Regions from separate parts of the Allorhizobium ampelinum S4 genome, predicted to be linked through region 3. Evidence: predicted binding sites of a transcription regulator. Region 3 holds the regulator's gene; each other region holds the start of a gene.
What was found. Region 3 encodes PhoB, which activates phosphate uptake and scavenging genes when phosphate is short. Its sites were predicted from a motif close to TGTCATNNANCTGTCAT; they were not measured.
Positions count from the first base shown of each region.

Region 1: AVI_RS08500 (esterase-like activity of phytase family protein) is a predicted target of PhoB. The motif match lies at 2,604-2,620, and genes of this name have one in related genera.
Region 2: AVI_RS02440 (alkaline phosphatase) is a predicted target of PhoB. The motif match lies at 5,508-5,524, and genes of this name have one in related genera.
Region 4: pstS (phosphate ABC transporter substrate-binding protein PstS) is a predicted target of PhoB. The motif match lies at 3,306-3,322, and genes of this name have one in related genera.

Region 1 is NC_011989.1:1,783,385-1,791,125, reverse strand. Features, by position in the region: gene AVI_RS08505 (glycerophosphodiester phosphodiesterase family protein) at 1-766, shown strand, start outside; gene AVI_RS08500 (esterase-like activity of phytase family protein) at 1,022-2,497, opposite strand; gene AVI_RS08495 (DUF502 domain-containing protein) at 2,655-3,362, opposite strand; gene glmS (glutamine--fructose-6-phosphate transaminase (isomerizing)) at 3,479-5,305, opposite strand; gene glmU (bifunctional UDP-N-acetylglucosamine diphosphorylase/glucosamine-1-phosphate N-acetyltransferase GlmU) at 5,477-6,835, opposite strand; gene AVI_RS08480 (BMP family ABC transporter substrate-binding protein) at 6,949-7,741, opposite strand, start outside.
Region 2 is NC_011989.1:519,378-527,118, reverse strand. Features, by position in the region: gene AVI_RS02460 (histidine-type phosphatase) at 1-961, opposite strand, end outside; gene AVI_RS02455 (ABC transporter permease) at 1,082-2,359, opposite strand; gene AVI_RS02450 (ABC transporter ATP-binding protein) at 2,356-3,069, opposite strand; gene AVI_RS02445 (hypothetical protein) at 3,076-3,543, opposite strand; gene AVI_RS02440 (alkaline phosphatase) at 3,699-5,453, opposite strand; gene AVI_RS02435 (TIGR02186 family protein) at 5,559-6,377, opposite strand; gene AVI_RS02430 (sulfite exporter TauE/SafE family protein) at 6,374-7,297, opposite strand; gene AVI_RS02425 (peptidoglycan-binding protein) at 7,686-7,741, opposite strand, start outside.
Region 3 is NC_011989.1:405,071-412,811, forward strand. Features, by position in the region: gene AVI_RS01945 (glycerate kinase type-2 family protein) at 1-760, shown strand, start outside; gene AVI_RS01950 (Hsp33 family molecular chaperone) at 772-1,761, opposite strand; gene argF (ornithine carbamoyltransferase) at 2,053-2,970, opposite strand; gene AVI_RS01960 (aspartate aminotransferase family protein) at 2,986-4,194, opposite strand; gene AVI_RS01965 (GcrA family cell cycle regulator) at 4,624-5,175, shown strand; gene phoB (phosphate regulon transcriptional regulator PhoB) at 5,280-5,963, opposite strand; gene phoU (phosphate signaling complex protein PhoU) at 6,324-7,031, opposite strand; gene pstB (phosphate ABC transporter ATP-binding protein PstB) at 7,075-7,741, opposite strand, start outside.
Region 4 is NC_011989.1:2,354,898-2,362,638, reverse strand. Features, by position in the region: gene AVI_RS11200 (DUF4917 family protein) at 1-490, opposite strand, end outside; gene AVI_RS11195 (ATP-dependent helicase) at 556-3,096, opposite strand; gene pstS (phosphate ABC transporter substrate-binding protein PstS) at 3,408-4,457, shown strand; gene pstC (phosphate ABC transporter permease subunit PstC) at 4,557-5,531, shown strand; gene pstA (phosphate ABC transporter permease PstA) at 5,541-6,392, shown strand; gene pstB (phosphate ABC transporter ATP-binding protein PstB) at 6,429-7,229, shown strand; gene AVI_RS11165 (FAD-binding oxidoreductase) at 7,350-7,741, shown strand, end outside.

The DNA of each region.
Region 1 (7,741 bases), 1.4 Mb from region 3:
GTGGAAGAGCACGGCGGAAAACTCGCTGGCCTCGATCCGGGCAGCAATTGCCCAAGGCGTGGATATGGTCGAAATCGACACCCAGTCCAGCGCCGATGGCCATCTTGTGGTTATTCACGACGCAACCCTGGATCGGACAACGACCGGCAGCGGCACGGTCAGCGAATTGCCATTCGATGTCATCCGTCAGGCAAAGTTGCGCAGCGGCGCGGGCGGCCCGGAGGCTGATATAACGGAGGAATGCGTTCCGACACTGGAGGAAATTCTTGAAGAAGCTCGCGGTCGGATTACCGTCAATATCGACACGAAGTTCACCCGTGATCTGCCGCAGGTGATGGAAACAGTGCTGCGGATGAACATTGCCGATCAAGTTCTGGTCAAGACCGACATTGATCCAGACGCAGACCATTTCGCCATTGTCGATGCCGACTGGTTTGGAAAAATCCCGCATATGCCGATGTTCCCCGTCCGTCAGGGCCGGTTTGCCGAAGACCTGCGCCACATCGAGAGCCTCAAGGCACCAATGATCGAAGTGAAATTCAAGGATCTCGCCGATATCGCCCATGCTCGCGCCGAGTTGGAGCGCCAAAACATCCGCGTCTGGATCAACACGCTCGACGTCTCTCATTGCCTCGATTTCAACGACACCCGCGCCCTTGCCGATCCGGAGGGCGTCTGGACCGTGCTGGCAGATGCAGGCGTCGGGGCGATCCAGACCGACGAAGTCGACGCATTCAAGGCTTGGCTGCACGCCAGACAGGCGTAAAATAGAACATCAGACCAAAAGTTAAGAACCGCTTTTCGGTCCGATGCTGTAATTTAAGGTTCAGTGCTATCAACTCGGTCTCTTCTCCCCATCGGGGAGAAGGTGGCGGCAGCCGGATGAGGGGGTGGCGAAGCCCCGAAATCTTTGCGTCGTGCACTGTGATTTCGGTTTTCTGTGCGATGATCCAGAAACAGAAACGCCGTGCATCCCATTCGGATGCACGGCGTTTCATTGGTAAGTAACCTTGGTCGTAAATTACTTGGCAGTCATGCCCGGCAGTGTCACGCGGAACACCTGGAACATGGTATCAACATCGGCACCACCTTCGGCCTTGTAAGCCGCGCCGACCTGATAGCCATCCTGGGTCAGGAAGTCGTTGTCATTGGCGACAAACAGGAAATAATCGTCCGGAGCGGCTGGATCGAGGGCCGATGCGACCGACATCGCCTCCCATTTTTCGGAGAGATTGTTGGCATCGTTCGGCGCGCCATTGTGCAGGCCGAAGCGGGCGAGGTCCTTGTTGTCGTTGATGTCGATGAACGGCGTCACCGCTGCCACCTTGACTGAGGCATCCACCACGCCCTTCGGGGCCACCGGCTTCGCATCATCGAATTCGCTGTTGGCAATGTCAGTGGCCGCTGACAGATCGACCAGATCAATCTTGCGATAGACCGATGTGTCGTTCTTCATGCCCTGCCCGCTATTGCTGTCACGGGCCAGCATCAGGAAGGTCTTGTCCGACAAGGCCAGGATTTCGCTCTGGGCGGCCACGGCAACCTTGCCCTTGCTGTCGAAGGTCGGCAACGGCACGACATATTCATGCACCAGCTTCAGATGATCCATATCGGCTGCATCATAAACCAGGGCGCGGGTATTCATCCGTGTGGAGCTGCTATCGCCGCCATCCTGACGGGTCGCTGTTTGCAAAAGCGCGATCAGGAACTTGCCATCCGGCGTCAGCGACATGCCTTCCAGGCCCTGATTGTTCTGGCGACCGGTATCCGGGTCCTTCGGGTCCGGCTTTTTGCCGCCTTCACCAACATTGTTGGACGAGAAGTTCAGCTCACCCTTGCGCATCGGCAGAAGGGCTTTCGGCGGCTGGGTGGCGGAAATCAATTTTCCCATTGCCGAGAAATGATAGATATAGGGGCCATATTCGTCGCTGATCATCATCGAGCCGTCCTTCAACAGGACCACGGCTTCCGGATCGAGCGAGATCTTGCCGGTGGTTGCTTGCGGCAAGGCTGGCAATGTCTTGGTCGCAGCGCGAACACCCGATTCCGGGTCCAGGCCTGTCAGGCTCTTGCCCTCGCCATCCGTCAACAGGATCGTATCGGCAAGCTTTGCGTCAAAGCCCTTCTGCTGCTTATCGGCTGGCAGAGTGGTTCCTGCCGGTGCTGGCGCCAGGGTAAAATCAATCTTGTTGATACGGGTGTTGTAATCCGTCGTGCCTTCGACATTGTAGCCACGATCCGGCAGGAGCCAAAGCGAACCGGAATAGGTCTCGCCCTGCTTTTTCCATTGGGTCAGATCGACTGCCATGCCGGAGCCGGAGCCGAAAGTTTCCTTGAACTTGTCGCGCTCGTTGGCCGGAATGCGGCCGATTGCGACAAGGCCCTTGTTGGCGATCGTCACTCCATTGGCGCTGACCGTTCCTTCCGCCAGAACGAAACCAGCCGAAGAGACCAGAACAGTTGCAGCCAGAAGCAATGCCTTGCGTGAAAATACCATGATCCCGATCCTTTGCATCAACCGGGGCAGCGCTCAGCCTTGATGGGATACGGCATATCTGTCTGCCGTATCACTGCTCCCCCATCAGGGCCATTAGAAGCTTCCCGTGACAGGATCGTGACAAGATCATACAGCAAACGGGCATTCTGACGAAAGCCTAGAGCCCCGTTTTTCCCGTTGCGACATCCACGACGGGCGGCATGGCAATCGTGCCGGAAGCCGGTTTCCATGCGGGCATGACCAATCCCCCGGAAATCAGCAGCTTGGCGCCTTCTTCCGGCGTCATATCCAGCAATTTCAGGCGGCTGCGGGGAACGAACATCAGGAAGCCAGCCGTAGGCACCGGGGTCGGCGGCATGAAGACAGCAATCATCTCCTCGCCCTCCTCGTTCAGCCGGGCAGCGATTTCGCCGGTCACTTCAGTTGCGATAAACACCATGGCCCAGGTGCCGGGAGCCGGGAACTCGATCAGCCCGACCTTCTTGAAGGAACTGGACTGTTCCTTCAGCACCGTTTCAAAAATCTGCTTCAGGCTTTTATAGAGGGTGCGGACCAGCGGCATCCGGTTGAGGATCGACTCCCCGAAATTGACGACAGATCGCCCGACGAGATTGCGCCCCAGAAAGCCGATCATGGTGATGCCGACCACCGCAATCACCAGGCCGGTGCCGGGAATGGCGATATTGAAGTAATATTCCGGATTGTAGCGCTGCGGAATATAGGGCGTGACCCAGCTATCCGCCCAATCGATGAAGGTAAAGGTCAGCCAGACGGTGATCGCCAAGGGCGCACAGATGATCATGCCGGTCAGGAAATTGGTCCTTAGCCGGCTGGCAAAAGAAATTCGTTCTGGTTTATCCGACATATGACCCGATTTTTAATGAAATGGCCTGCTTCGCCGCATAAACGCACACCGAAGCAGTATGGTCAAACTGTGCGGCACCTTGCCCGCCAAGGCAAGGTGTGCAGTGCATAAATCGATCACTCAACCGTGACGGATTTCGCCAGATTGCGCGGCTGATCGACATCCGTGCCCATGAACACCGCCGTATGATAGGCGAGCAATTGGATCGGCAGTGAAAACACCATGGGCGCGATGATTTCCGCCACATCGGGCAGAACGATAGTCGCCATGGTTTCCAGCCTGGAGGATGCCGCGCCCTTCTCATCGGTGATGAAAATGATCCTGCCGCCGCGCGCCGCCACTTCCTGCATGTTCGAGACGGTCTTTTCGAAGAACCGGTCATGCGGAGCGATGACGATAACAGGCATGTTTTCATCGATCAGCGCAATCGGGCCATGCTTCAGCTCGCCTGCGGCATAGCCCTCAGCATGAATATAGGAAATCTCCTTGAGCTTCAGCGCCCCTTCCAATGCCAGCGGATAGCTGGTGCCGCGACCGAGATAGAGCACGTCCTTGAATTTCGACAGGTCCCGCGACAGGCTTTCCATCTGCGGCTGGATCAGGTTGACCACCCGGCTCATGATGCGCGGCAGTTCGGACAGATGCCGCACCATCTCCTTTTCGTCCTGTTCACCGATCAGGCCCCGCGCCTTCCCGGCGGCAATCGCCAGCGACGCCATGACGGCGAGCTGGCAGGTGAAAGCCTTGGTGGAGGCAACGCCGATCTCCGGCCCGGCCAAAATTGGAAAGACCGCATCGGCCTCGCGGGCAATGGTCGATTCCTGCACATTGACGACCGCACCGATTTTCAGCCCCGCCTCCTTGCAATAGCGCAGCGAGGCCAGCGTATCGGCGGTTTCGCCCGATTGCGAAATGAACAGTGCGGCCTGATCCGGCAACAGCGGCATTTCCCGGTAGCGAAATTCGGATGCGACATCGATTTCGACTGGCAGGCGGGCATAGCGCTCAAACCAGTATTTACCGATCAGGCCTGCCAGATAGGCCGTCCCGCAGGCCGAAATCGCCAGACCACGCAGGCGGGCAAAATCCAGGCCGATCACATCGCTCTTCACCGTATGGGCAGCCAGATCGACATAATGCGCCAGCGCATGGGAGATCACCTCCGGCTGTTCATAGATTTCTTTCTCCATGAAATGGCGATGATTGCCCTTATCGACCAGATAGGCGCTGCCCTGCGAGACCTGCTTGATGCGCTTGACCGGCTTGCCCGCGAAATCCATGATCTGGGCACTGCGATGGCCAATCACAGCGAAATCCCCATCGACCAGATAGGTAATCTGGTTGGTGAAAGGCGACAGGGCAATGGCGTCGGAGCCCAGGAACATTTCACCCTTGCCATGGCCGATGGCCAGCGGCGGCCCGAACCGGGCGGCAAAAAGCTGGATCGGGTCATCTGCAAACATCACCACCAGTGCATAGGCGCCGGTAATCCGGTTCAGCATCGCCAGCATCGCAGCCTTATGATCCAGCCCCTGACGGCGGAAGCGGGCAAGAAGCTGGGCGACGACTTCTGTGTCGGTCTGGCTGGTGAACGTAGCGCCGTCAGCGACAAGCTCGTCGCGCAGCTCGGAGAAATTCTCGATAATTCCGTTGTGAACGACCGCTACGCCTTCGACGAAATGCGGATGGGCATTGGCTTCATTCGGCGCGCCGTGCGTGGCCCAGCGAGTATGAGCAATGCCGATCAAGCCTGGAAGCGGCTGTTGCGCAAGCTTGGTTTCCAGATTGAACAGCTTTCCCTCGGCGCGGCGGCGATTCATCACACCATGATCGAGCGTCGCAACGCCTGCCGAATCATACCCCCGATATTCCAGCCGCTTCAGGGCATCCACCAAGCGTTCCGAAACCGGCCGATCACCGACAATTCCGACAATACCGCACATGCAATTCTCCTTCTCGCGCTCACGCGAGGTCAGTCCTACCAATTCCGGAGGATTTCTCAATTCCAGGGATGGTCAATTTGGATATCGTGACGTTACGAAAATATCCGTGATCACGAACCAGATTTTTTCATGGCCACTTTTGTTTTACGCATTTCCGGACGGAAAACCGCTTCACACTTTTCCTGAAAATGCTTTGATCGCCATATTGCGCTCGCGGATGATTTTTGCCCGCTCCGGTTTGATTTCCTGGCGCGCCCGGCCAAGTGCCAAAGCGTCAGCAGGCACATCATCCGTAATCACGCTGCCAGAGGCGATAAACGCGCCATCGCCAATCGTCACCGGGGCGACAAGGGCGCTGTTGGAGCCGATAAAGGCATTCGCACCAATCCGGGTCTCATGCTTGTTCACCCCATCGTAATTGCAGGTAATCGTGCCTGCGCCAATGTTGGTTTCCGCGCCAATAAAGGCATCACCGATATAGGTGAGATGGTTGATCTTTGCACCAGCGCCAATCTCGGCCTTTTTCACCTCGCAGAAATTGCCGACCTTGGAGCCCTCGCCCAGATTGGCCCCCGGCCGCAGCCGCGCAAACGGGCCAACCGTGGCACCAGACGCCACATGCGCACCTTCCAGATGCGAAAAGGCATGGATCACTGCACCGCTTTCCACCGTCACGCCGGGGCCGAACACTACATTCGGCTCGATCAGCACGTCCTGGGCCAGCACAGTATCATAGGCCAGAAACACAGTTTCCGGGGCAATCATCGACACGCCTGACAACATCAGTTCATGACGCCGACGCTCCTGCCAGAGCTTTTCGATCACCGCCAGTTCGGCGCGATTGTTGCAGCCCGCAAGCTCGGCTTCCGGCGCATCGACAGCAACCGCCTTGCCACCCAAAGACCTGATGATTTCAACCAGATCTGTCAGGTAATATTCACCCTTGGCATTGGCATTGCCGATCCGCCCCAGAAGGTCCAGCGCCTTCGCGCCATTGATGGCCATCAGGCCACTATTGCACCAGGTCACCTTGCGCTCTTCGTCGCTGGCATCCTTTTCTTCGCGGATGGCGACCAATTCACCGTCCTCGACCAGAAGACGGCCATAACCGGTCGGCTTTTCAGTGTGAAAACCGATCACCGCAATGTCATTGCCGTCAGCCAAAGCTGCACGCGCTGCCAGCAGCGGACCGGGAGTAATCAGCGGCGCATCGCCATAGGCAACCAGAATATCGTCATAGCCTCGGGCAAGCGCCTCGCGCGCTGTCAAAACGGCATGGCCGGTGCCAAGCCGCTCGGTTTGCACGAAGGGTGTGACGGAGAGCCCTTTGATGCTGGCGGCTTTTGTCACCTTATCAGCATCACGCCCGACGACCAGCGCCACATCGGCAATATCGCTGGCGGCAATCGCCTGCATCACATGGGCAATCATCGGTAGGCCCGCCACCGGATGCAGCACCTTGGACATCGCGGATTTCATTCGCGTGCTATCGCCTGCGGCGAGAATGACGGCAAGACAGGTGCGGCTCATCAGGTATCTCCGAAAGTCGGTCATTTTGGCGTGAGCTATCATGCCGTGACCTTGATCGGCAATGAAAAAGGGCGCCCGAAGACGCCCTCTCAATCATTCCACGAGTCTGAAGATCACTTCGGCAGCTTGTCGTCCACGCCTTCGACGTAGAAGTTCATGCCGAGCAGGGTCTTGTCATCAGCCTTTTCGCCAGCCTTCAGCCAAGCCGTGCCGTCCTGCTTGTTCACAGGACCGGTGAAGGGGTGCAATTCGCCGGACTTGATCTTGGCTTCGGTGTCTTCGGCCAGCTTTTTCACATCGTCAGGCATGTTGGTGTAGGGAGCCATGGTCAGGATGCCGTCCTTCAGGCCGTCGAAGCTCTGTTCCGAGGTCCATTTGCCGTCCAGCAGGGCTTGCGTGCGCTTGATGTAATAAGCGCCCCAGGTGTCCTTGATGGCTGTTAGCTGCGAGGTTGGGCCGGCAGCGATCATGTCGGAGGCCTGGCCGAACGCCTTGATGCCGCGCTCCTGCGCGATCTGCATTGGAGCCGTGGTGTCGGTGTGCTGGGTCAGGATATCGACGCCCTGGTCCAGCAGCGCCTTGGCGGCATCGGCTTCCTTGCCGGGGTCGAACCAGGTATTGACCCAGATGACCTTCATCTTGAAATTCGGATTGACGGATTTCGCGCCAAGCTCGAACGCATTGATGCCCATCACCACTTCGGGAATCGGGAAGGAGGCGATGTAACCGGCCTCACCCTTCTTCGACAGCTTGCCAGCAATCACGCCGGAAATGTAACGGCCTTCGTAAAAGCGCGAATTGTAGGTCGCAACATTTTCAGCCGATTTGAAGCCGGTCGCATGCTCGAATTTCACTTTCGGGAATTTCTTGGCGACCTTGACGGTGGCATCCATGAAACCGAAGGAG
Region 2 (7,741 bases), 110 kb from region 3:
CTGGTTCGGCGGCAACCGCCAGCAAGAGCTGATTGAGAAGATTGGAACCATCGCGGGCGGCAAGATAAGGAACACGATTGCCGAGATCATATTTGATCTGGCGCAGCTGCGACAGGCGGATAATGTCCGCTTCTGTCGGCGTCTTGCCAAATCCCACCTGATCGGCAGGAAACCCATTGGCATATTGCAGCAGGAAGACCTGTACGACGGTGCCAGCATCCTTCAACGGGCCGACCACTTCGACGCTGGCAGGCTTTTCCCCCTTGGCCTGCTTGACCTTGATAGACCAGGGACGGTCGGACAACGTACAGGCAGCCGACGCCTCGGCCTTTTCGCAAAGCGAGGCCGCGCAGCAGTCGAGAATACCGTCGAGTTCCGTCATCAGGCTGGCAGCGCGTGCCCGGGGCTTTTCAAGATCGCCACCCGCTGCCTCTAAAATAGCGGCCTTGGCCTTGTCGGGATCGACAGCGCCAAGCCTGGTATCGGAAGGGGCATAGAGCACATCGACGCCATCCGTGGCCTCGGTATTGTTGAAGCCAACTGTCAGGCCGCAGCCGGGAAACAGGGTGGAAAGCATGACATTACCGGTATCGATGGTGCGCTTCACCGAACCATTCGCCCAGCCGAACACCGTGCCGGTCGCAGGGCAGCCGTCTTGCGGCAAAAGCCCCCGGCCCCGGAGCATAGCGCCCTCCCACCGTGCCAATTGCACTGTTGCTTCAGCGCCGTGCGGCGTCAATTGACCATCGGCGGTATCCCATTGCAGCCAGGGCTTGGACGATAGCGGGGCGATTTCCTTGGCGCTGGTTTGCGGGCGCACGCCATGGCGCATCAACACCACATACTTATCCAGCACCATGCCGCTATCGGCAAAGGCCAGTGGGGTAAAACCCGGTGCGGAAAAGCCCACCATAGCCAAGCCGAGCGCTGAGAAAACCAATGTTCGAACCGATATACCCATCGCCATGCTCCCGAAGCACCAGTCTTGAACCGAAAATGGAACAAGGACTGTGGCGGCTCACTTACCTTTGGCGGGTGACCGTTATATGACAGAACATAAAGCAGGCCATGCCGTGATCCGTCAGGAGCGCAGCGCAGCCACTGGCGATTGGCGATAGGCAAGCCAAGCCGGCAGCGCCGAAAGCAGCCCGGCAAAGACCAGCATGGCACAAATCTGCCAGCCATCCTGGCTTGCGAATTCCACCGGCAGGTTAAAGCCATTGCTGGTCTTGACGGTTTGCGAAATGACCCTTGCCGCCGCATATCCCATAGCCACACCAAACCCGATACCGCCCAGGAACAGGCTGAAAAGCTCGCACCAGACGATCAGGAAGACCGAAGATCTGGGGGCGCCAAAGGCTCTGAGGGCGCCAATCTGCTTGCGGCGTTGGCCGATATGAACGACCGTCACCAGCAATAGCGCGCCCGCCACCAGCGCCTGCGCGCCGATTGCCACGAAGGACAAAACCAGTTTCGCATCACCCAGCGTCGCGTAAAGTCTGGTCAGAACCTCACCAGGGAAAACGCCGAGTGTCCGGTCGTTGCGATAGTCCTGCCGCAGCTTATAGGCGGCGGCAATGGTTTTCGGCTTAACCAGAATGGCCGGTACGCCAGGGTCTGCGGCTGAGAACTGCTCTAAGAGAGCTGCATCGGGGTCGATATGACCATGATGATCGTGCTCGTCATGATCCTCATCGTGACCGGCCTCGCCCTTGTCCGCTGCTGCCTCCTCCGCATCGTGATCCTCATGCTCTTCACCGAGACCGTGAATATGCCAGACGGCCTGAACCGGAACGAGGATAGCGCGATCCCAGGCCGTGCCGGTGGCTTTCAGCCTGCCAACGACATGATAGGCCAGTTCGCCATGGGTATGGCCGCCTTCGGCAGCCGTGCCATGCATCGGCTTGACCGTATCGCCGGTCTTCAGTTTCACATCGGCACCGACCACCGCCTCGCCTTCGCGCTGAAACAGCTGCCCCTCGGCAAAGCCCGGCGTGGTCGCAGTAATCAGCCGTGTCGTCGTACCGACAATCGGATAGCCGGAAAAACTATCGCCAAACGCCACAGGTGCTGCCCACTCCACACGGGGATCGGCCTGCAATGTCGCCAGAACCCCACCCGGCACCAGCGGCAAGGGCGAAGGCTGCAAAAACACTGAGGACAGGACCAACTGGGTTTCCGACCCGGCTGCACCGATCACCAGATCAAATTTATCCGCAGCCCGGGCACTGCCCAGCCGCAAGGCCCGTTCCTGCAAGGTCACCGTCACGCCAAGCGCGGTCGAGAGCGCCACCAGCAGGCAGACAACCAGCGCACCGGCCCAGAGGCGGCGCAGATCGGCAAGGATGAAACGGATCATGCGTCACCTTCCCGAGGGCCGGCCTGATGCCCAACAAAGTCACCTGTGTCATGGACGATTTCGCCGTTTTTCAATTCGATCCTGCGGGGCAGGCGCTCCACCAGACGGGCATCGTGGGAAACGACGATCAAGGTGCTGCCCTCACTTTTCGCAAGATCCAGAAGAAGATCGGCAACCGCAGCCCCCGCCTCGGCGTCGAGGCTTGCGGTCGGCTCGTCGGCAATGATCACGCCGGGTTTTCTCAACAGCGCCCGGGCCACCGCCACCCGCTGCATTTCGCCACGCGACATGGTTTCAATAGCCTGATCAGGACGCCCAAGGCCGAAACGCTGCATCAAGTCGTGGGCGCGCTTGACGCAAGCAGGCGTCCCCACCCGCGCCAGCCGGGCTGGCAGCAGGATATTGTCGATGGCCGACAGGCCGGAGAACAAATGAAATTCCTGCATGACAAGACCGATATGCGCCGCGCGGAACCGGTCGCGCGCGCCCTCTGACAGACCCGACAGGTCGGTGCCGTTCCAGCGGGCTTGGCCTTGGCGCAGGCGCTCCAACCCCGTCATCACATTAACAAGCGTGCTTTTGCCCGAACCGGAACCGCCGGTGATCGCCAGTTGAGCCCCGGCGGCAACCTCAAGCCGACCAATGTTTAAAACCGGCTTCGGCAAACCAATATAGCGGACCGCGACATCCTCGAGAGCAAGCGACATCATGGGTGATCACACCGTGCCATAAGTGGCATTTCTCAGCCGCAACAGACTAACGAAACCCGTTTCAGGGTCGGTCCAGGACCCCATTTCCAGGGTTCCAGCCACTTCGATGCGGGTTCCCGGCTGCACGAATGTCTGCTTTCTATCCAGGTAGACCACGACGATATTGTCCGGCCAGTCCGCGTCCGAGGAACAGAACGGGCAGAGCGCCATCGGAATTTCCGTCAGCACGAAAAACGCCGCTTCCGCCTTCAGCGGCGGCGCCATAAAACCGCGCATCGCCACCGGCTTTCCGGCAGCCTGTTTGACCATGTCGGAAAATTCCAGCCCGAGCACGCCAACCTTGCCATAGAGCTGGTCAAAATCGATCAGCTGCGGTGCTGCCTTTGCCGGTTTTGAGAACAGCCCAAGGGCGGCACACCCGAAAAGGGCCAAACTGTCTCGCCGCCGAAAAGCAACCCTGCTGAGATCTTTCATCGTAACGCCTCGGCACTGAACACGGCATCGCACCACGCCATGCACCCTCAAAAATAGAGCATTTCCAGGAAATGCGTAAAAACAAATGGTGGAAGTCTCAATAGAACAGGCTCCGGATGCGATATCCGCACCCGGAGCCGAGTATCATAGCAGGCTTAGTTGGCCTTTGGCGCACCAAGGGCAAAAGCGTCGGCCAATACCTTGTAGACGTCGCTTTCTTCCAAATAGCCCTTGAAGCCTTCCGAACCGGCACCCGTGGCCTGAAGCACGACATCGTCAACAGCGTGGACGGCGGTGTCGGCGGAGCGTGGCAGATTGCCTTCGCGGAAAACCGCACCCGGCACCGACTTATAGGCCTCGTTGGCGACGTATTGCTTCTTCTCGTTCTGGATGGCGGGTTCGAACGGACCGTCCATCTTAGGGCGGAAGGTCTCGTAATAGTCCGGGAAGTTGGACGAAAACACCGCCAGGCGACGCGATACATCGACCTTGTCCGGGAAGCCGTCGCCGTCCTTGTCTTCATAGTTCGGGAAGCCGGCATCGGCATAGACGCCAACCTTTTCGCGCATCTCGGTGCCGGGCTTGTCGTCGTCAATGGTTCCGATGATGGAAACGCCATGGGTGTGGTCGCCGGTGACGACGATCAGCGTATCCGGATGAGTCTTCAGGAATTCGAGGCCAAGCCCAATCGCCTGATCGAATTCGATGGTTTCATACATAGCCCGATCCCAATCCATCGGATGGGACATTTTATCGATGGAAGCGCCTTCGACCATCAGGAAGAAGCCGTCCTGGTTCTTGGAGAGCTGATCAAGGGCAACCTTGGTCATATCGACCAGGCCCGGCTGATCGGGGAATTTGTCGACGGTCCCCTTCTTCAGGAACTTGCGATCCAGAAGCGTATCCATGTTGCCGGTATGAAACAGACCGAGCAGCTTGCCGCTATTGGTGCCAGCAGCAGCGTCCAGTTCGGTCTTTGAGGTCGCCAGCGTATAGCCCGCATTCTTGAACTCGGCGATATAGTCCTTGTCGTCCTTGCGCTTCGAGCCGGGGATGGACTTGGACAGGAAATAGGCCGAACCGCCACCCAGGATGACATCCGGCTTGACGTTGAACATCATGCCGACAATTTCGGCCTTGTCGGCGCGGGCGCGGGTATGGGAGACCACGGCAGCGGGCGTTGCATCTTCGATTTCAGCCGGAGAAACAATACCAATCGACTTTTTGGTGGTGCGGCGCAGCGCCTCGGCAATGGTTTCGACCTTCGGGTCATCAAGGGTGTTCGGGGTGCGGTCGGCATAAACGCCAAGCGCGTTCACGGCGGTCTTGTGGCCGGTCATATAGGCCGACATGGTGTTGGCGCTATCGGTGGCGATGGCATTGGTCGAGGACGTGCCGATAAAGGCCATCCGGTCGAGGCTATCCATGTTGAGGTGGCCGTTAGCCTTGCCTTCGGTCATGCCCTTGGACATGATGCGGGCGCCGGTGCGGTGGGCAACCGACAGACCGTCGCCGAGGAAGAAAATGATATTCTTGGCAACAGGCTTTTGCTGGGTCGCATAGACATCCCAGGTGACGGATTTCTTTTCGTCGCCAGCCGAAACCTCGACCTTGTAGGAGCCTGCCGGAAGCTTGACATCACGCAGGATCAGGGCCGAACCCAGAACCTTGCCTTCCTTGCCTTTTTCTTCGGCGGTGAACTGTGCCTGGCTGCCGAACACGGCCTTGTAGTCCTGGCCGTTAACGGTGATTTTTACGTCTTCCGGCTTGACGACAGATTTCAGCTCGACCTTGAAATCAAAGGGAGAACCGGTGAGGATCGTGGCGCGATCAAGCGGATAGACCGTGGCGGCTTGAGCGCCACCTGCCAGAACCGTCGTGGTAAAAAGAGCTGCGAGAATGGTGCGCATAATGTTTCCCCCAATATGTGCCAGATGATTGCAGGGCGGTCTTAGGGCGCAGAGATGACAGGCAGATGACAACGCCCGATTGCGTGCCGATTGTCTAAATGCCTCTCAATCCTTGCGGAAGACAATGCTGGCCGTCCACCCGGTGATGACAGCCACCAGCACGGCGAAGATACCGTAGGACAAGGGCTGGTTATGGGCAGCATCGGTGATTGCCTGTTCGACACCGGTCTTCACCACGCGCAGGCGCAGATCCTTCTGGGCCAGGAAGACGCCGCTCTTGAACAGATAGGCATGCACGACATGCACGCCATCGGGAATACTGGCGGGCAGCCGCAGGCTGGCGCGAAACAGATTGGTGCTGACGAAGCGAATACCGGTATCGCCCTCCTGATAAAGGCCGCTCGTCTGTTGCAGGCGGCGATAGGCAGCCCGGAACTCGCCCATATTGATGTCGCCAACGAAATGGCCAGTCGGCGTCAATGGCAGATAGTCGACGCCAAGCCCCAGATCGTTCAGAACCTCGCGTGGGGCAATCGCCTGCACCGGCCTGGTGCTGGCAACCGAATACGAGGTCGGCACCCGCTCGAAGGTCAGGGATTGACGGTTGACCCAGATGCCAAGGAACCGCTCCTTGCGCCGCACGGTCGCCGCTTCCCTCGGGCCTTCCAGCGTCACCACGACATCATATTGGCCGATGGCCAGCAGCAATTGATCGACATTGTTCAGCGCACCAAACACAGTGAGATCCGCACCGCGAAAATCCGAGGTAATGGCGATTTCATTGGTGGACGTGCCGATTTCCAGCGTTTCCTTACCGGTACTATCAGGGGTCAGAAAGGGGATCTGGGCGCTCGCCGCGCTCGCAAACGGGATTGCGCCAGAAAGTGCGATCAGCGCGATAAGGAGGAACCGGCACAGGATCATCGGCCCGTACTCCCCACCACGATCGAATAGGCATCGTCAGGGGTCATCACCAGTTCGATGGCAAGGCGCAGGCCAACGGCCATCACCAGCAGGCCCAGCAGAGCACGCAATTGTTCGCCGCGCAGTTTCTGGCCGACCCGCACCCCATATTGCGCGCCGATCACGCCAGCGATCATCAGCATGAAGGCCAGAACGATATCGACCGAATAATTGGCCTTGGCCTGGGCAATGGTGGTGAAGGCGCTGACGAAGATGATCTGGAACAGCGAGGTGCCGACCACGACATTGGTGGGGATGCGCAACAGATAGATCATCGCTGGCACCAGAATGAAGCCGCCGCCGATGCCCATCGGCGTCAGCACGCCGACGAGGAAACCCAGCACCAGAATGGGGATGGCGCTGAGATAGATCTTCGATTTCTTGAAGCGCATCTTGAAGGGCAGCCGATGCACCCAATTATGATGACCGGGGCGGCGCACGGGCGCTGGCTGCTTGCGGGCCGCACGGCGCAGCGCACCGATGCTTTCCCAGAGCATCAGCGTGCCGATGGAGCCCAGCAGCACGACATAGAGGATGGAAATGAACAGGTCGATCTGGCCGAGCTTACGCAGAGCGACAAAGATCCACATGCCGAGCGACGCGCCGAACAACCCGCCAACCAGCAGCACGCCGCCAAGCTTCAAATCCAGCGAGCCACGCCGAAAATGGCTCATGGCGCCGGAAACCGAAGAGGCCACCACCTGATTGGCGCCGGTGGCAACGGCAACGACGGGCGGAATATTATAGAAGATCAGCAAGGGGGTAATCAGGAACCCGCCGCCGACACCAAACATGCCCGAGAGAAAGCCAACAGCCGCGCCCATGCCGAGGATGATGAAAATATTCACCGACAGTTCCGCAATCGGCAGGTAAAGTGTCACGGCTGTCCTCGAAATGCGCCCGAAATGCCAAATTCCGCCGTCACGACCGGAATGCCCATGACGATGCCCGTCAATCCTTACGATATCATTCCTTAAATCCCGGTAGATTTAGGGGATCTTACCCAAAAAACCTCAAGCGTCACGTATTCTAAAATCCTGACGCTCGCCCGGCATCCGGCAATATTGATCAGTCCCGTAGGTGTGTTTAGGCGATTGTAAGAGGATTTCGTTCGCCTGCAAGGCAAAACGGCAGACGCAAAATCTTTCGGCGCGCTCTCTCGCCTGAGTTTGCCTCAGCGAAAGTTGAGTTTGTCCGGGTCAATCTGAACTTCACAGTTTCCAGTCGCATCGACACTGACGACCAAACACCACCAGCCGCGCCCCCGCATCACCCGTTGTGGGCCAGCAACGCCTTGACCAACTCATTGGAAACCTTGCCGCTTG
Region 3 (7,741 bases):
CTTGACCAAAGCGCCCGTCGTCAGTCTGATCGTTTCCGATATTCCCGGCGACAATCCGGCGCATGTTGCTTCCGGCCCGACCGTGCCGGATGCCTCGACCCGTCACCAGGCGCTAGAGATTGTTCGCGCCTATGGTTTGCGACTGCCACAGGCGGCATTGGACCACCTGAATTCTCCAGGCTCCGATGCGCCCCGGCCAGACGATCCAGCCTTTGCGCGCAACCGGCATCATGTCATCGCGTCAGCCAGCGTCTCGCTGGAGGCCGCAGCGCTGGCCGCTGAAGCGGCTGGCGTGCGCGCTGCAATCCTGTCCGACAGTATCGAGGGGGAGGCGCGTGATGTGGCTGGCGTTCATGCCGCGCTGGCCCGTGAAATCGCGGCTAAGGATCGGCCATTTCCCAAGCCGGTCGTCTTGCTGTCCGGCGGCGAAACCACGGTCACCATCAAAAACCAAGGAACGCAGGCCACAGGACGCGGTGGGCGCAACAGCGCTTTCGCGCTGGCCATGGCGCTGGGCATTGCTGGTCACGATATCGAGGTGCTTGCCGCCGATACCGATGGCATTGATGGCACGGAAAACAATGCCGGTGCCTTTGCCGATGGCACCAGCATTGTCAGGTTAAAACAACAGGGTCTGGATGGCGCGGCCCTGCTTGATGCCCATGACAGCTATAGCGCCTTTGAAGCGCTGGGCGACCTGTTTGAAACCGGCCCGACTGGCACCAATGTCAATGATTTCAGGGCAATCCTGATCCGTTGAGCGCTGGCAAATTATGCGGGCGTCACTTCATCGGCCTCGTATTTATACGTGGTCGAGCAGAATTCGCAGGTCACGGAAATCTCGCCCTCTTCTTCGCTGGCAGCGATTTCCTCGGCGGTAAAACCCTTCAGCACGCCCTTGATCTTGTCGCGGGAACAGCTGCACCGATCATGGACTGCTTGTGGTTCGTAAACGCGGACGCCGCGCTCGTGGAAAAGCCGGAACAGTAGCCGTTCGGTGCCGATCTGCGGATCGGTCAACTCGTCCCCATCGATGGTTTCCACCAGCATCCGGGCTTCCGCCCAATTGTCATCATCGGGACCGTCATACGCATTGTCGTCACCATCGCCGCCCGGCAGGTCGCCCTGATGCATACGCTCAGGGGCCTCCGGCAGGAATTGTGCGATCAACCCGCCAGCGCGCCAGCTGTGGCGCGGCTTGCCGGAACTGTCTCGATCAAACAGCTCGGCCACGGCCAGACGCACCCGCGTCGGGATCTGCTCCGACTGGCGAAAATAAAAACCGGCAATGTCTTCCAGCGAGGAACCATCCAGCGGCACGATGCCCTGATAGGGCTGCATGTAATTGCCCTGATCGATGGTGAAGGCCAGGATGCCCGCGCCAAGCAGGTCGGTCGGTGTCGATTTGCCGTCCGCCAGCGCCTGCGCCAACCGCTCTTCGTCAAAGCGGGCATAGGCACGGACATTTTCCGGCGTGGCGAAGTCGCAGACCAGCAAATCCACAGGACCATCGCTTTTGGTCTGGACGATGAACTTGCCCTCGAATTTCAGCGAGGTGCCGATAAGCACCGTCAGTGCAATCGCTTCGGCCAGCAGGCGGGCAACAGCCGGGGGATAGTCATGCCGATCCAGGATCGTGTTGAGCAAAGGCCCGAGTTGGACCGCACGGCCACGCACATCCAGACCATCGACCTGGAAGGGTACGACCCGGTCGTCACCGGCAAAGCCGAACTCGCCCAACGCGCTCAATTTGTCTGTCATGGCACAACTCCTGGCACGAATGCATCCCTGGATGAATGCAGGGCAACGCCATGCATCTACCGCACGGCGCTGCAATCTAAAATGACTGCATGACGATTATTTGGTCAAGGTAGGTTCACAGCGACCTGTCCGAACCGAGGAAAAGCCCATGCCTCGAAACAAGACGGACAAATGGTATCTTCCCGCCTCAAGATCAAGCGGTAAAATTGCGCATCAGCCATGCTCTCGCAATCTCAAAGCGCAGCACACCCTGTAACCCCGCTCTGCAAGGCTTTCAGTAGACTGAAACCATCATACTGCGCCAAGGCACCAGGCGAGAATGGACTTCTGGGCATGTAGCCGGTTTTCCGCCTCGTCGAACACAACTGATTGCGGCCCGTCGATCACTTCATCGGTCACTTCCTCACCGCGATGAGCGGGCAAGCAGTGCATGAACAGCGCATCGGGTTTTGCCTGTTTCATCAGGGCGGGATTGACCTGGAAAGGCTGGAATACGTTATGGCCGCGTGCCTTGTGCTCCAGGTTCATCGACACCCAGGTATCGGTGATGACGGCATCGGCACCGGTCACGGCGCGGTCGGCATCATGGCACAGCATGATCTCGCCGCCATTGTTGCGCGCCCAGTTGAGGATCTGGTCTTCCGGCTCAGAGCCCATTGGCACAGCCATGTTCATCCGGTAGCCGAAGCGGGCCGCCCCTTCGACCAGCGAATGCAGCACATTGTTGCCGTCGCCCGTCCAGGCCAGCGTCTTGCCCCGGATCGGACCGCGATGTTCCTCGATGGTCATGATATCAGCCATGATCTGGCAGGGATGGGTCAGGTCGGTCAACGCATTGATCACCGGAACGGTGGCGTGTTCGGCCAGTTCCAGCAGGCGGTTGTGATCAGTGGTGCGGATCATGATCGCATCGACATAGCGCGACAGAACCTTGGCCGTATCGCCAATCGTCTCGGCGCGGCCAAGCTGCATTTCCGTGCCGGACAAAAACAGCGTCTCGCCGCCCAGTTGACGCATGCCGACATCGAAGGAAACACGGGTGCGGGTCGATGGCTTTTCGAAGATCATCGCCAGCATCTTGCCGGCCAGCGGCTTGTCCGCTGTTCCGGCCCGGGTTCTGGTCTTGCGCTGATGGGCGTCGGACAGAATAGAGTGAAGGTCCTCGGACGTCATGGCCGAGAGATCGAGGAAGTGTTTCGGGGATGCCATGGTGTTACCTGTCGTTCATGCCTGAGCGATTTTGAGGGCGGCCTGCGCGGACAAAGCCTCGGCGGCCTGTTCGATGCGCTTGAGGCCTTCTCGGGCCTGTTCGGCAGTCAGCGTCAGAGGCGGAAGCAGGCGGATGACGTTATCGCCTGCCGGAACGCCCAGAATATGCTCGTGGCGCATCGCATGCAGCAGTTCGGAGGATGGCACTGCGGCCTTGATGCCGAGCATCAGGCCTTCGCCGCGCACGTCTTCGATCACGCCTGGAAAACGGTCTTTCAGACCAGCCAGACCCTGCCGGAAGATCAGCGCCACATCCCGGACATTTTGCAGGAAGTCATCGGCGAGAACCAGATCGAGAACGGCATTGCCGACCGCCATGGCCAGCGGGTTGCCGCCATAGGTCGTACCATGCACGCCAGCCGTCATGCCGGACGCAGCCTCTTCTGTGGCAAGGCAGGCACCGAACGGGAAGCCGCCGCCAATACCCTTGGCCACCGCCATGATGTCGGGGGTGAGGCCAGCCCATTCATGGGCAAAGAACTTGCCCGTCCGGCCCACGCCCGACTGTACTTCGTCGAGAATGAGCAGCAGGCCCTTCTCGTCGCAGATTGCCCGCAATTCGCGCAGGAACTCGCTCCCCACGACGCGAATACCGCCTTCGCCCTGGATAGGTTCGATCAGCAACGCAGCCGTGCTGTCGGTGATCGCCGCCTTCAATGCGTCGAGATCGCCGAACGGCACCTGGTCGAAGCCGGGCGCCTTGGGGCCGAAGCCTTCAAGATATTTCTCCTGGCCGCCAGCAGCGATGGTGGCGATGGTGCGGCCATGAAAGGCACCCTCGAAAGTGATGATGTGGAACTTCTCCGGATGGCCCTTGCTATAGTGATAGCGGCGAGCCGTCTTGATGGCGCATTCGAGCGCTTCGGCTCCGGAATTGGTGAAGAACACCTTGTCGGCAAATGTTGCCTCGACCAGCCTTGCGGCCAGGCGTTCCTGGCCGGGAACTTCATAGAGGTTCGAAAGATGCCAGACTTTTTCCGCCTGGCTTTTCAATGCCTCGACGAGATGCGGATGCGAGTGGCCGCAGGACGTCACGGCGACGCCGCCGGCAAAGTCGAGATATTGCTCACCTGTTTCAGTGTAAAGCCACGGGCCCTCGCCTCGCTCGAAACGCAGCGGCGCACGTGAAAACGTGTTGAACAGCGGCGTTGATGTCTGAGCCATGGCGGAAAATCCTTTCGAGCGGCTTTTTGAAGTCTCAATGAGTTTATAGGCTAACCACCGAAAAACCGGTGGAAAAAATCAAAAATGCCGCCTTTCGGCGGCATTTGCACTATTCCGGCTTCCGCCAGCGTTGTCAACAAAACATCGGGGCAAAGGCATTGCTCCGACATGTCCTTGCAAGCGCTGTTGAACAAACCGCCTCGATAAAAAATCGGTGGATAGCAAGTTGGGGAAAAGCCTGAAATTCGATTCACGATGATTCGGCGACTCTTGTCACGGAGTCAGGCTCACACTAGGTTAATAACGAATTACTACACTGCATGCGGCGGAAAAGTCACCAACAACACGAGGAAAGTTGGGTTCCGGAACCTTCCGGGACATGGATGATGGATTCCGCGTCAAGCGCGTGCACCAGGCGGAGATTGCGGCATGAACTGGACGGACGAGCGAGTTGAAAGACTCACGAAATTATGGGCCGAAGGCCTGAGCGCAAGTCAGATTGCGACGCAGCTTGGCGGCGTCAGCCGGAATGCCGTGATTGGCAAGGTGCATCGGTTGTGCCTTCCCGGACGCGCCAAGGCAGGCGGTCCCGCCGCGACACCAGCGCGCACACCCAAGCGGCCAGCGCCGTCCACGCCTCGTGCACCGAGTTTTGCCGCACGCACGCCTTCAAGCGCGCCGCGTCCTGCCGCGCGCACTGCTGCGGCGACCGCGCTGAACGAAGATCTCGACATGGATGTCACCGAGAACATGGCTGCTTTGCCGGTTCTCAACACCACCATTCTGCCAGCCTCGCGCCGTCTGTCGCTGACGGACCTGACCGAGCGGACCTGCAAATGGCCGGTTGGCGACCCGATGACCGACGAGTTTCACTTCTGTGGCTGCGACAGCCAGGACAATTCTCCCTATTGCAAATATCACGCGAAGCTCGCCTACCAGCCGGTAAACGAGCGGCGCCGGGCTGCTGCGAACGCGCGCTGATCTCTGCCCGTGATCTCCGATCGCATGTCATAAAAAAAGCGAGCCGCCCGGCTCGCTTTTTTCGTTCCACTGGGGTTTCGGTCCATAAAAACAGAGCAGCGATCTTATGCTTCCATCGAATAGCCGGCGCCGCGCACCGTGCGGATCACGTCCTGCATATTGGAAAAGTTGAGCGCCTTGCGCAGCCGTCCGACATGGACATCGACTGTGCGCTCGTCCACATAAATGTCATGGCCCCAGACGCCGTCCAGCAGTTGAGAGCGGGAAAACACCCGGCCGGGTGAGGTCATCAGGAACTCCAGCAGCCGGAATTCGGTGGGCCCGAGGCGCACTTCGCGGCTCTTGCGATGGACACGATGGGTTTCGCGATCAAGCTCGATATCGCCGCAACGCAGCAGGCTGGACAGAACTTCCGGCTTGGCGCGGCGCAGCATCGCCTTGACGCGGGCCATCAGTTCCGGCGTCGAGAACGGTTTGACGACATAATCGTCGGCACCGGTGGCAAGTCCGCGCACCCGTTCGCTCTCTTCGCCACGCGCGGTCAGCATGATGATCGGCAGGCGCTCGGTATCGGGCCGCATCCGCAGGCGACGACATAGCTCAATGCCGGAAACACCCGGCAACATCCAATCGAGGATCAGCAGATCCGGCACCCGCTCCTGCAGGCGAAGCTCGGCTTCGTCTCCCCGCAGAATGGTTTCGACCTCATAGCCTTCCGATTCCAGATTATAACGCAAAAGGACGCTCAGGGCTTCTTCGTCTTCAACGACGGCAATTTTCGGCAGCATTCGATCCCATACCTTCAATGAGAGAGTCTTCCCGCAAGCCTTTCCTTGTCCGCTCTGGCGAAAAAGAACACGGCAATACGAGAATTTCGATGTTTACAGCATGTTTGCGCTTCATGATGGCGCTCTACTGTGACTGGAAGGCTGGCCTGTCGCCACAGGTCGAACCTTCGGGTGAAGCCCCCACCCCATTTGGCGTCAGACGCTGAGCTGTCCGATGCCAATCTCCGTCATGGTTTCATACCGGCAGCCACAGATCATGGCTCTTGGTATGCTTTTCTTTGATATCTCAAGGTCTTGATGCCTTGAGATATCAACACGTCATGCAATGCGGGGATGGGTCAACATCCTCGCATTGTCATCTCAATCGGCGACCCCGAAAGCGGTCGTCGTGTCGTCCTTCGGGCGCTCACCCTCGGGCTGTGCGCCAGTGGCCATGTAATAGATGGTCTCGGCGATATTGGTGGCATGGTCGCCGATGCGCTCGATATTCTTGGCGCAGAACAGAAGGTGCGTGCAGGTGGTGATGTTGCGCGGATCTTCCATCATATAGGTCAGCAATTCGCGAAACAGCGAGGTGTAGATTGCATCGATCTCCTCATCGCGGTCGCGGATCGACTTGGCCTTTTCCGCCGAGCGGGTGGTGTAGACATCCAGCACTTCCTTGAGCTGGGTCATCGCCAGTTCCGAAAGATGCTCGATGCCGCGGGCCAGCTTGCGCGGCACGCCGGTGCCTTGCACGGCCATGACCCGCTTGGCATTGTTCTTACCGAGATCGCCGACGCGCTCCAGATCCGAGGCAATCCTGAGCGCACCGATGATTTCGCGCAGATCGGCGGCCATGGGCTGACGTTTTGCGATGGTGACGATCGCTTTGTCACCCACTTCGCGCTCGGCATTGTCCATGATCACGTCGTCGGAGATCACCTTCTGGGCGAGGGCGGCATCGGAATTGACCAGCGCGCGAACGGATTCACCCACCATCTGCTCGGCCAGACCGCCCATTTCCGAAATGCGGCGCATTAGATATTTCAGTTCCTCGTCAAAGGCGGTGTAGATATGCGCTGTCATGTTCTGATCCTTTAAAAAGATGCATTTTCAATCAACCGTCGGATCAGCCGAACCGGCCCATGATATAGTCCTGGGTCCGCTGGTCGTCCGGGTTGGTGAACATCTTGTCGGTATCGTTTTCCTCGACCAACTGGCCGAGATGGAACATTGCCGTGCGCTGGGACACACGAGCGGCCTGCTGCATCGAATGCGTGACGATGACGATGGTGAAATTGGCCCGCAATTCGTGGATCAGTTCTTCCACCTTGGCCGTCGCAATCGGGTCCAGGGCCGAGCAGGGCTCGTCCATCAGGATGACTTCCGGGCTGACGGCAATGGCGCGGGCAATGCACAGACGCTGCTGCTGTCCGCCGGAAAGGCCCGTTCCCGGCTCCTGTAGGCGATCCTTTGCTTCGTTCCAAAGACCGGCGCGCTGAAGGCTCTTTTCGACGATCTGGTCCATGTCTGCCTTGTTGCGGGCGAGACCATGGATGCGCGGGCCGTAGGCAATGTTTTCGTAGATCGACTTGGGGAACGGGTTCGGCTTCTGGAATACCATGCCGACGCGGGCGCGAAGCTCGACAACGTCGATAGATGGATCGTAGATATCCATGCCGTCGAGGGTGATAAGGCCGGTGACCCGGCAATGATCGATGGTGTCGTTCATGCGGTTCAGCGTCCGCAAGAACGTAGACTTGCCGCAACCCGAAGGACCGATCAGCGCCGTGACG
Region 4 (7,741 bases), 1.8 Mb from region 3:
CATCTGCAAAATTTAGTTTTGGCGTTCCGTCCTTTAGTAAAGACCAATAAATCAAAGCATCGTAGTTGAGAGAAAATATGCAGCCATTTTCCATCAAGAAAGGTTGCATGAAGCTTCTTAGTTTGGCCGCTTGGTCGGCACTTACCAAGTTACTGCTCCCTGGATGAATGTGCCTTACAGCTTCGATAAGAGCTGTCTTTAATACGGAAATATGGTCGATAATTTTTTCTGAAAAAGCGTGTTCTTCGAAATTCCTAGCAATCTCGCTAGCACTATAGAGAGCTCCGACAACTGTTTCGAAGTCCTTGGTTTTAAGAGCGTTAAAAATAGAGGCGACTTTAGGGTTGTTATTTATAAAATCTGCTACATCGAATAATTGACTATAACCAAATTTTTCATCAAACGCGATGCTGAGGCCATTGCCAACCAAAAGGTTTTTCTGACCTTTTGCATCGGAAAGTGCATCTTCAAAGGTCTCAAATGATGTCATGTAAACTACCCCAGAGAAGTTGATTTCTCTATCTAGGGTTTAGACATTAAAAATTTCCCTCAAAGCTAAGCCCGCTCCACAAACCCATCCAGCACCCGCTTTTGCCCCGCCCGATCAAAATCGATCGTCAGCTTGTTTCCCTCAACGACAGACACATTGCCGTTGCCGAATTTGATATGAAAAACCCGGTCGCCGACGGAGAACTTTGACGGTTCATTGCTGGTGGATTTGGCGACCAACTGGCCGTCGATGGTTTGGCCGCGGGGGCCGCTTTCGCCGTAGCCGATGCGTTCCACCGCGTGGCCGGAGCGGCTGCCCCAGTTTTCGCGGGTGGCGTCGGTTTTGTTGGCCTGGGCGCGCTTCCAGCCGGGGGTGGAGTAGGAATTGGTGAACGGTTCCTGCTTGTCGAAGCGGGACTGGCCGTAGCCGCCGCGTCCATAGCCGCCGTAGCTGGTTTCCACTTCGGCCACTTCCACATGGGCGGGCGGTAGTTCATCCAGGAAGCGCGACGGCATGGTTGATTGCCACAGGCCATGGATGCGCCGGTTGGAAACGAACCACAGGTGGCAGCGGCGCTTGGCCCGCGTCAGGCCGACATAGGCCAGCCGCCGTTCTTCCTCCAGCGCGGCGCGTCCGCCTTCGTCCAGTGCGCGCTGATGCGGAAATAGGCCTTCTTCCCAGCCGGGCAGGAACACGGTCTCAAATTCCAGCCCCTTGGCGGAATGCAGCGTCATGATCGATACGGCGTCGAGATTTTCGTTGGTCTCGGCATCCATCACCAGCGAGACATGCTCCATGAAGCTGCGCATGCTCTCGAAGGCTTCCATCGAGCGGATCAGTTCCTTCAGGTTTTCCAGCCGCCCTGGTGCTTCCGCCGATTTGTCGTTTTGCCACATGGCGGTATAGCCGCTCTCGTCGAGGATCTGTTCGGCAAGCTCGGTATGCGGCGTGTTTTCCAGCAGATCCTGCCAGCGGCGGAAATCCGTCACCACGTCAAACAGCGCCTTGCGCGCCTTCGGCTTCAGCTCATCGGTCTCGATGATGTCGGAGGCCGCTGCCAGCATCGGAATATCTCGTTTGCGGGCATAGTCATGCAGGGTGCGCACCGTAGTGTCGCCCAGACCGCGCTTTGGCGTATTGACGATCCGCTCGAAGGCCAGGTCGTCAGCGGGCTGGCAGACCATGCGGAAATAGGCCATGGCATCGCGGATTTCCAATCGCTCGTAAAAGCGCGGGCCGCCGATAACCCGATAGTTCAGCCCAAGCGTCACGAACCGGTCTTCAAACTCGCGCATCTGGAAGGAGGCGCGCACCAGAATGGCCATGTCGTTGAGCTTATGCTGGTTGCGTTGCAGCTGTTCTATTTCCTCGCCAACCGCGCGGGCTTCCTCCTCGGAATCCCAGGCGGCATGCACCACGACTTTTTCGTCGTTCGGATCGACCCGGTCGGTAAACAGCGTCTTACCCAGACGACCCTCGTTATGGGCAATCAGAAAACCGGCAGCGCCAAGAATATGCTCCGTCGAGCGGTAATTCCGCTCCAGTTTGATGACTTTCGCGCCCGGAAAATCCTTCTCGAAGCGCAGGATATTGTCCACTTCGGCCCCACGCCAGCCATAGATCGACTGATCGTCGTCGCCAACGCAGCAAATATTCACTGTGCCGTTTGTGACCTTGCCGTCAGCGGTTTTTGTGCTTGGCCGCTGCGCCAACAGCCGCAACCACATATATTGCGCCGTGTTGGTGTCCTGATATTCATCCACCAGAATATAGCGAAAGCGCTGGTGATAGTCCTTCAGCACATCCGGATTGGCGCGGAACATCCGGATCGGGTGCAGGAGAAGATCGCCGAAATCGCAGGCATTCAGGCTTTTCAGCCGAGCCTGGTAGGCGGCGTAAAGCTCGCGGCCCTTGCCATTGCCAAAGGCACGGGCGTCGCCCTCGGGGATCTGCGCGGGGTCGAGGCCCTTGTTTTTCCAGCCGTCGATCATTCCGGCAAACATCTTGGCGGGCCAGCGTTTGTCGTCCAACCCTTCGGCCTGGATGATCTGCTTGATCAGCCGCACCACGTCATCGGTATCGAGAATAGTGAAATCTGAGGTCAGGCCGACCAGTTCGGCATGGCGGCGCAAGAGCTTGACGCCGATGGAGTGGAATGTGCCAAGCCAGGGCATGCCTTCGACTGCACCGCCAACCAGAACGCCGACGCGCTCTTTCATCTCGCGGGCCGCCTTGTTGGTGAAGGTGACGGAGAGGATTTGGCTGGGGAAAGCGCGGCCGGTGGCCAGAATATGGGCGATACGGGTGGTCAACACTCGCGTCTTACCGGTGCCGGCACCCGCCAGCACCAGAACCGGACCATCCAGGGTTTCGACTGCTTCACGCTGTTCCGGGTTGAGGCCTGCGAGGTAATCTGGATTGCGGTTCTGGTCGCGCGCGGCCATGGCACGCGCCGCGATGCCCAATCCGCCCCCAGCTTTGGTGCTTGCCGCAGGGCTGCTCTCCTGTTGGGGCGCAGGCGCATCCGTGGCTTTCGCTCCTTTTGCGGAGGTCCGGGGTGCAGGCTCTTCGTCAAAGAAGGGAATATCGTCAAAACCGTTGCTCATGCCCTTCAATGTAGTGATTCTACCTCGAAAGGCCAGTGAAAACGTTCTTGTTTCATTCCAATCCCGGCAGCGGGACGGTGAATTGAGAAAAAAACAGGCGGAAAGAGGGGAAGGGAAACCTGATTGCAAATGGAAGGAAAATCACGCCAACTTTACGCTTATGGGCCTGAAAATCACAGCCGCGTGATGCCACTCGCTGGCCGGAATTTTGTCACGAAAGCTTCATGGAAGCGACTTAGGCCAATGCCAGTGTCGCTCGAAAAGCCGCTGGGGCTTTGAGAGATTGCTCGACGAACACGGGGATTATTCCGATGACTTTCATGAAAAAGATCGCCACGGGTGCGGCGCTTGCCGCCTTTTCGGTCGCCTTTACCGGTGCGGCTTTTGCTGCCGACATTTCCGGTGCCGGTTCCAGCTTCATCTACCCTGTGTTTTCCAAATGGGGTGAAGCCTACAAAGCCAAGACCGGCATCAGCCTGAATTACCAGTCCATCGGTTCGGGCGGCGGCATCAAGCAGGTTGAAGCCAAGACCGTGACCTTCGGCGCTACCGACAAGCCGCTGAGCGACGAAGAACTCACCAAGAACGGCCTGACCCAGTTTCCGATGGTGATGGGCGGCATCGTGCCAATGTACAATATCGAAGGCGTGAAGCCGGGCGAACTGGTGCTGGATGGCAAGGCGCTCGAAGGCATCTATATGGGCACGATCACCAAGTGGAACGACCCAGTGATTGCCGCTCTCAACAAGAGCGTCAAGCTGCCCGACCAAGCCATTGTCGTCGTACACCGCGCCGATGGTTCCGGCACCACCTTCAATTTCACCGATTACCTCAGCAAGGTTTCCGCTGATTGGAAGAGCAAGATCGGCTCCGACACCGCTGTTGAGTGGCCGGTCGGCATCGGCGCCAAGGGCTCTGAAGGTGTTGCCAACACGGTCAAGCAGACCGCTGGCGCCATCGGCTATAATGAATATGCCTATGTGATCCAGAATAAGCTCGGCTATGCCAAGATGAAGAATGACGCGGGCAAGGTGGTCGAGCCTTCGCTGGACAGCTTTGCCGCTGCCGCTGCCAATGCCGATTGGGCCGGTGCCAAGAATTTCAACGTCGTCATCACCAATCAGCCCGGCGAAAAGAGCTGGCCGATTGCTGCGTCCACCTGGGTGCTGATCCATAAGGACCCTGCCGACAAGGACGCGACCGAAGCCGCCCTGAAGTTCTTCGCCTGGGCCTACAAGGATGGCACCGGCGAAGCCAAGGCGCTGGAATATGTGGCTATTCCGAAGCCGGTGGTGAAGCTGATCGAAAACTCCTGGGACAGCATCCAGAAGGACGGCAAGCCGGTCTTCAAGGCGATGTAATTGCCACTCGTCTTTCTTCTACAACAACAGCGGACGGTCATCGCCCGCTGTTTGCATATTTGAACCACTCCGCTGCCTTGTCCCTTCGGAAAGCCCTGCATGACTGTCATCCATCAACCGACCATGAGCGAGGAAGAGGCAAGAACCGCTGCCGCCAAGCGGGTGCGCTTTGCCGATGCATTGTTCATCCGCGCCACCTGGCTTTGCGCCATGCTGGTTATGGTCGCATTGCTCGGGGTGTTTCTGTCACTGCTGATCGAATCCCTGCCGACCTGGCGGGAATTCGGCATATCCTTTCTGTGGAACGAACGTTGGAGCCCGGCCAAGGACATTTACGGGGCAGCCGCTCCGATTTACGGCACGTTGATTACCTCGGTCATCGGGCTTGTTATTGGCGTTCCCGTCAGTTTCGGCATCGCCATCTTTCTCACCGAAATGTGCCCGCCGCTGCTGCAACGGCCCATCGGCACGGCCATCGAGCTTCTGGCGGGTATTCCCAGCATTATTTACGGGCTCTGGGGCTTCTTCGTGCTGGCGCCGGTCATGCAATCCGTGGTGCAGCCCGCTTTGATCGCCACATTCGGAAATGTGCCTGTTCTCGGCCTGCTGTTTAGCGGCGCACCCTATGGCATCGGTCTTCTGACGGCGGGGATCGTGCTGGCGATCATGGTCATTCCATTCATCACCTCCGTCACCCGCGACGTGTTCGGCACCGTGCCGGTGCTACTCAGGGAATCCGCCTACGGCATGGGCATGACCACCTGGGAAGTCGTCTTCCACATCATCATTCCCTATACCCGGCGCGGCCTGATCGGCGGCGTCATGCTGGGCCTTGGCCGGGCGCTGGGCGAAACCATGGCAGTCACCTTCGTGATCGGCAATTCGCACCGGATTGCCACCTCGCTGCTCTCGCCCGCCACGACGATTTCGGCTTCGATTGCCAATGAGTTTTCCGAGGCGACGTCGGATCTCTATACGTCCAGTCTGGTGGCGCTTGGTCTCATCCTGTTCTTCATCACCTTTGCAGTGCTGGCGCTTGCCAAGTGGCTCATCGGGCGCAGTGAAAGTTTTTGAGGCCAGCCGATGTCGATTGTTTCTCGCCGCTATCTCGTCAACCGTATCGCCCTTGGCCTGTCGCTGGCCTCGGCCATTCTTGGTCTCGCCGTTCTGGCGGCAATCCTGTGGACGCTGTTCAGCAATGGTCTGCAAGCGATCACGCTTGACCTCTTCACCAAAATGACGCCTCCGCCCGGTTCGGATGGCGGTCTTGCGAATGCCATCTACGGCTCCTTCATGATGACACTGCTGGCAACCGTGGTGGCAACGCCAATCGGTATCCTGGCCGGTACCTATCTTGCGGAATACGGGCGCGGCACAAAGCTTGGCACGGTGGCGATTTTCGTCAACGATATCCTGCTGGCCGCACCATCCATCGTCATTGGCCTGTTTGTCTATACGCTGCTGGTCGTGCCGTTCCGGCATTTCTCCGGCTATGCCGGGGCTGCCTCGCTGGCGTTGATTGCCATTCCGGTCATCAACCGCACCACCCAAGACATGCTGGCGCTGGTGCCGGATGCGATGCGTGAGGCGGCGGCGGCGCTTGGCGCGCCGCGCTGGAAAATCATGACCTCGGTGATCTGGCGCAGCGCCCGCTCCGGCATGTTGACCGGCGTGCTGCTGGCTGTCGCCCGGATCAGCGGCGAGACCGCGCCTTTGCTGTTTACCGCGCTCAACAATCAATACTGGACCGCCGATCTCAGTCAGCCGATTGCCAATCTGCCGGTGGTGATCTTCCAGTTTGCCATGAGCCCCTATGAGGATTGGCAGCGGTTAGCCTGGGGCGGGGCATTGCTGATCACGGTGACGATCCTGGTTTTGAATATCGTCGCACGAAGCCTGTCGGCGGGGTTATTGTTCGGAAAGAAGGAAAGATAGATGCAAATGTCTGACACGGGTACAAGGTCGCCCCTGATGCGCGCACCTCTGCAAGCCTTCAATCCGTCCGATATCGGCCGCCCTATCAAGGTCGAGGCCAAGCAGCTGTCGTTTTATTACCAAAACGGCTATCAGGCGATCAAAAATGTCGATCTCGGCCTGCGTGATCGCACGGTCACCGCCTTTATCGGCCCGTCCGGCTGTGGAAAATCGACCCTGCTGCGGATTTTCAACCGGATGTACGATCTTTATCCGGGGCAGAAGGTGAAGGGCGAGGTTTTGCTCGACGGACGCGATATTCTCAACCCATCCGAAGACCTGAACCGGCTGCGCGCCAAGATTGGCATGGTTTTCCAAAAGCCGACGCCGTTTCCGATGTCGATCTATGAGAATATCGCCTTCGGCATCCGCCTTTATGAAAGGCTGTCCAAGCCGGATATGGATAATCGCGTTGAAGCAGCACTTCAGGAAGCCGCTCTCTGGGGCGAGGTGAAGGACAAGCTGCATCAAAGCGGCCTTGGTCTTTCCGGTGGCCAGCAGCAGCGCCTGTGCATTGCCCGCGCCATTGCCGTCAAGCCGTCCGTGCTGCTGCTGGACGAGCCAGCCTCGGCGCTCGATCCGATTTCAACCAGCAAGCTGGAAGAACTGATCGAAACCCTGCGGTCCACCTATTGCATCGCCATCGTCACCCACAATCTGCATCAGGCGGCGCGCATCTCCCAATATACCGCCTTCATGTATCTGGGCGAACTGGTGGAATTCGACCGCACCGAGGTGATTTTCAGCGCCCCTGGTGACCAGCGTACCAGCGACTATGTCACCGGACGGTTCGGCTGATCGTTCTTTTAACCCTGACATGATATCGGCATTTCCTGCCGCAATGACTGGACAAGCCTGTCTGCTCTGGCCATACCTGCAACCAATTAACAAAATGGTTCGAGATGCAGGGAGACGGGCATGAGCAGGAAGGATGTTGTGGCGGGAATTCGCAACGAGGAAGGGATCTCAACCGTTCTGGATCTGCTCAAGCAGTCCTTCGGCGAGCGGTTCCAGACCGGCCAGTCCTTCCGGGAACAACATGCGCACACCACCACCTATCTGCCGGCGCAATTGCCCGATGGGGTGGTTTTCGTCGAAAGCGCCGAGGACGTGAAGACCGTTGTGCGGACCTGCGCCCAGCATAAGGTGCCGATGGTGCCGTTCGGAGTTGGCTCTTCGCTCGAGGGGCAGGTCAATGCGGCGCATGGCGGTATTTCCATCGATTTCACCCGGATGGACAAGGTTCTCGAGGTCAATGCCGAGGATCTCGACTGCACCGTTCAGCCCGGCGTGACGCGCGAGGCGCTGAA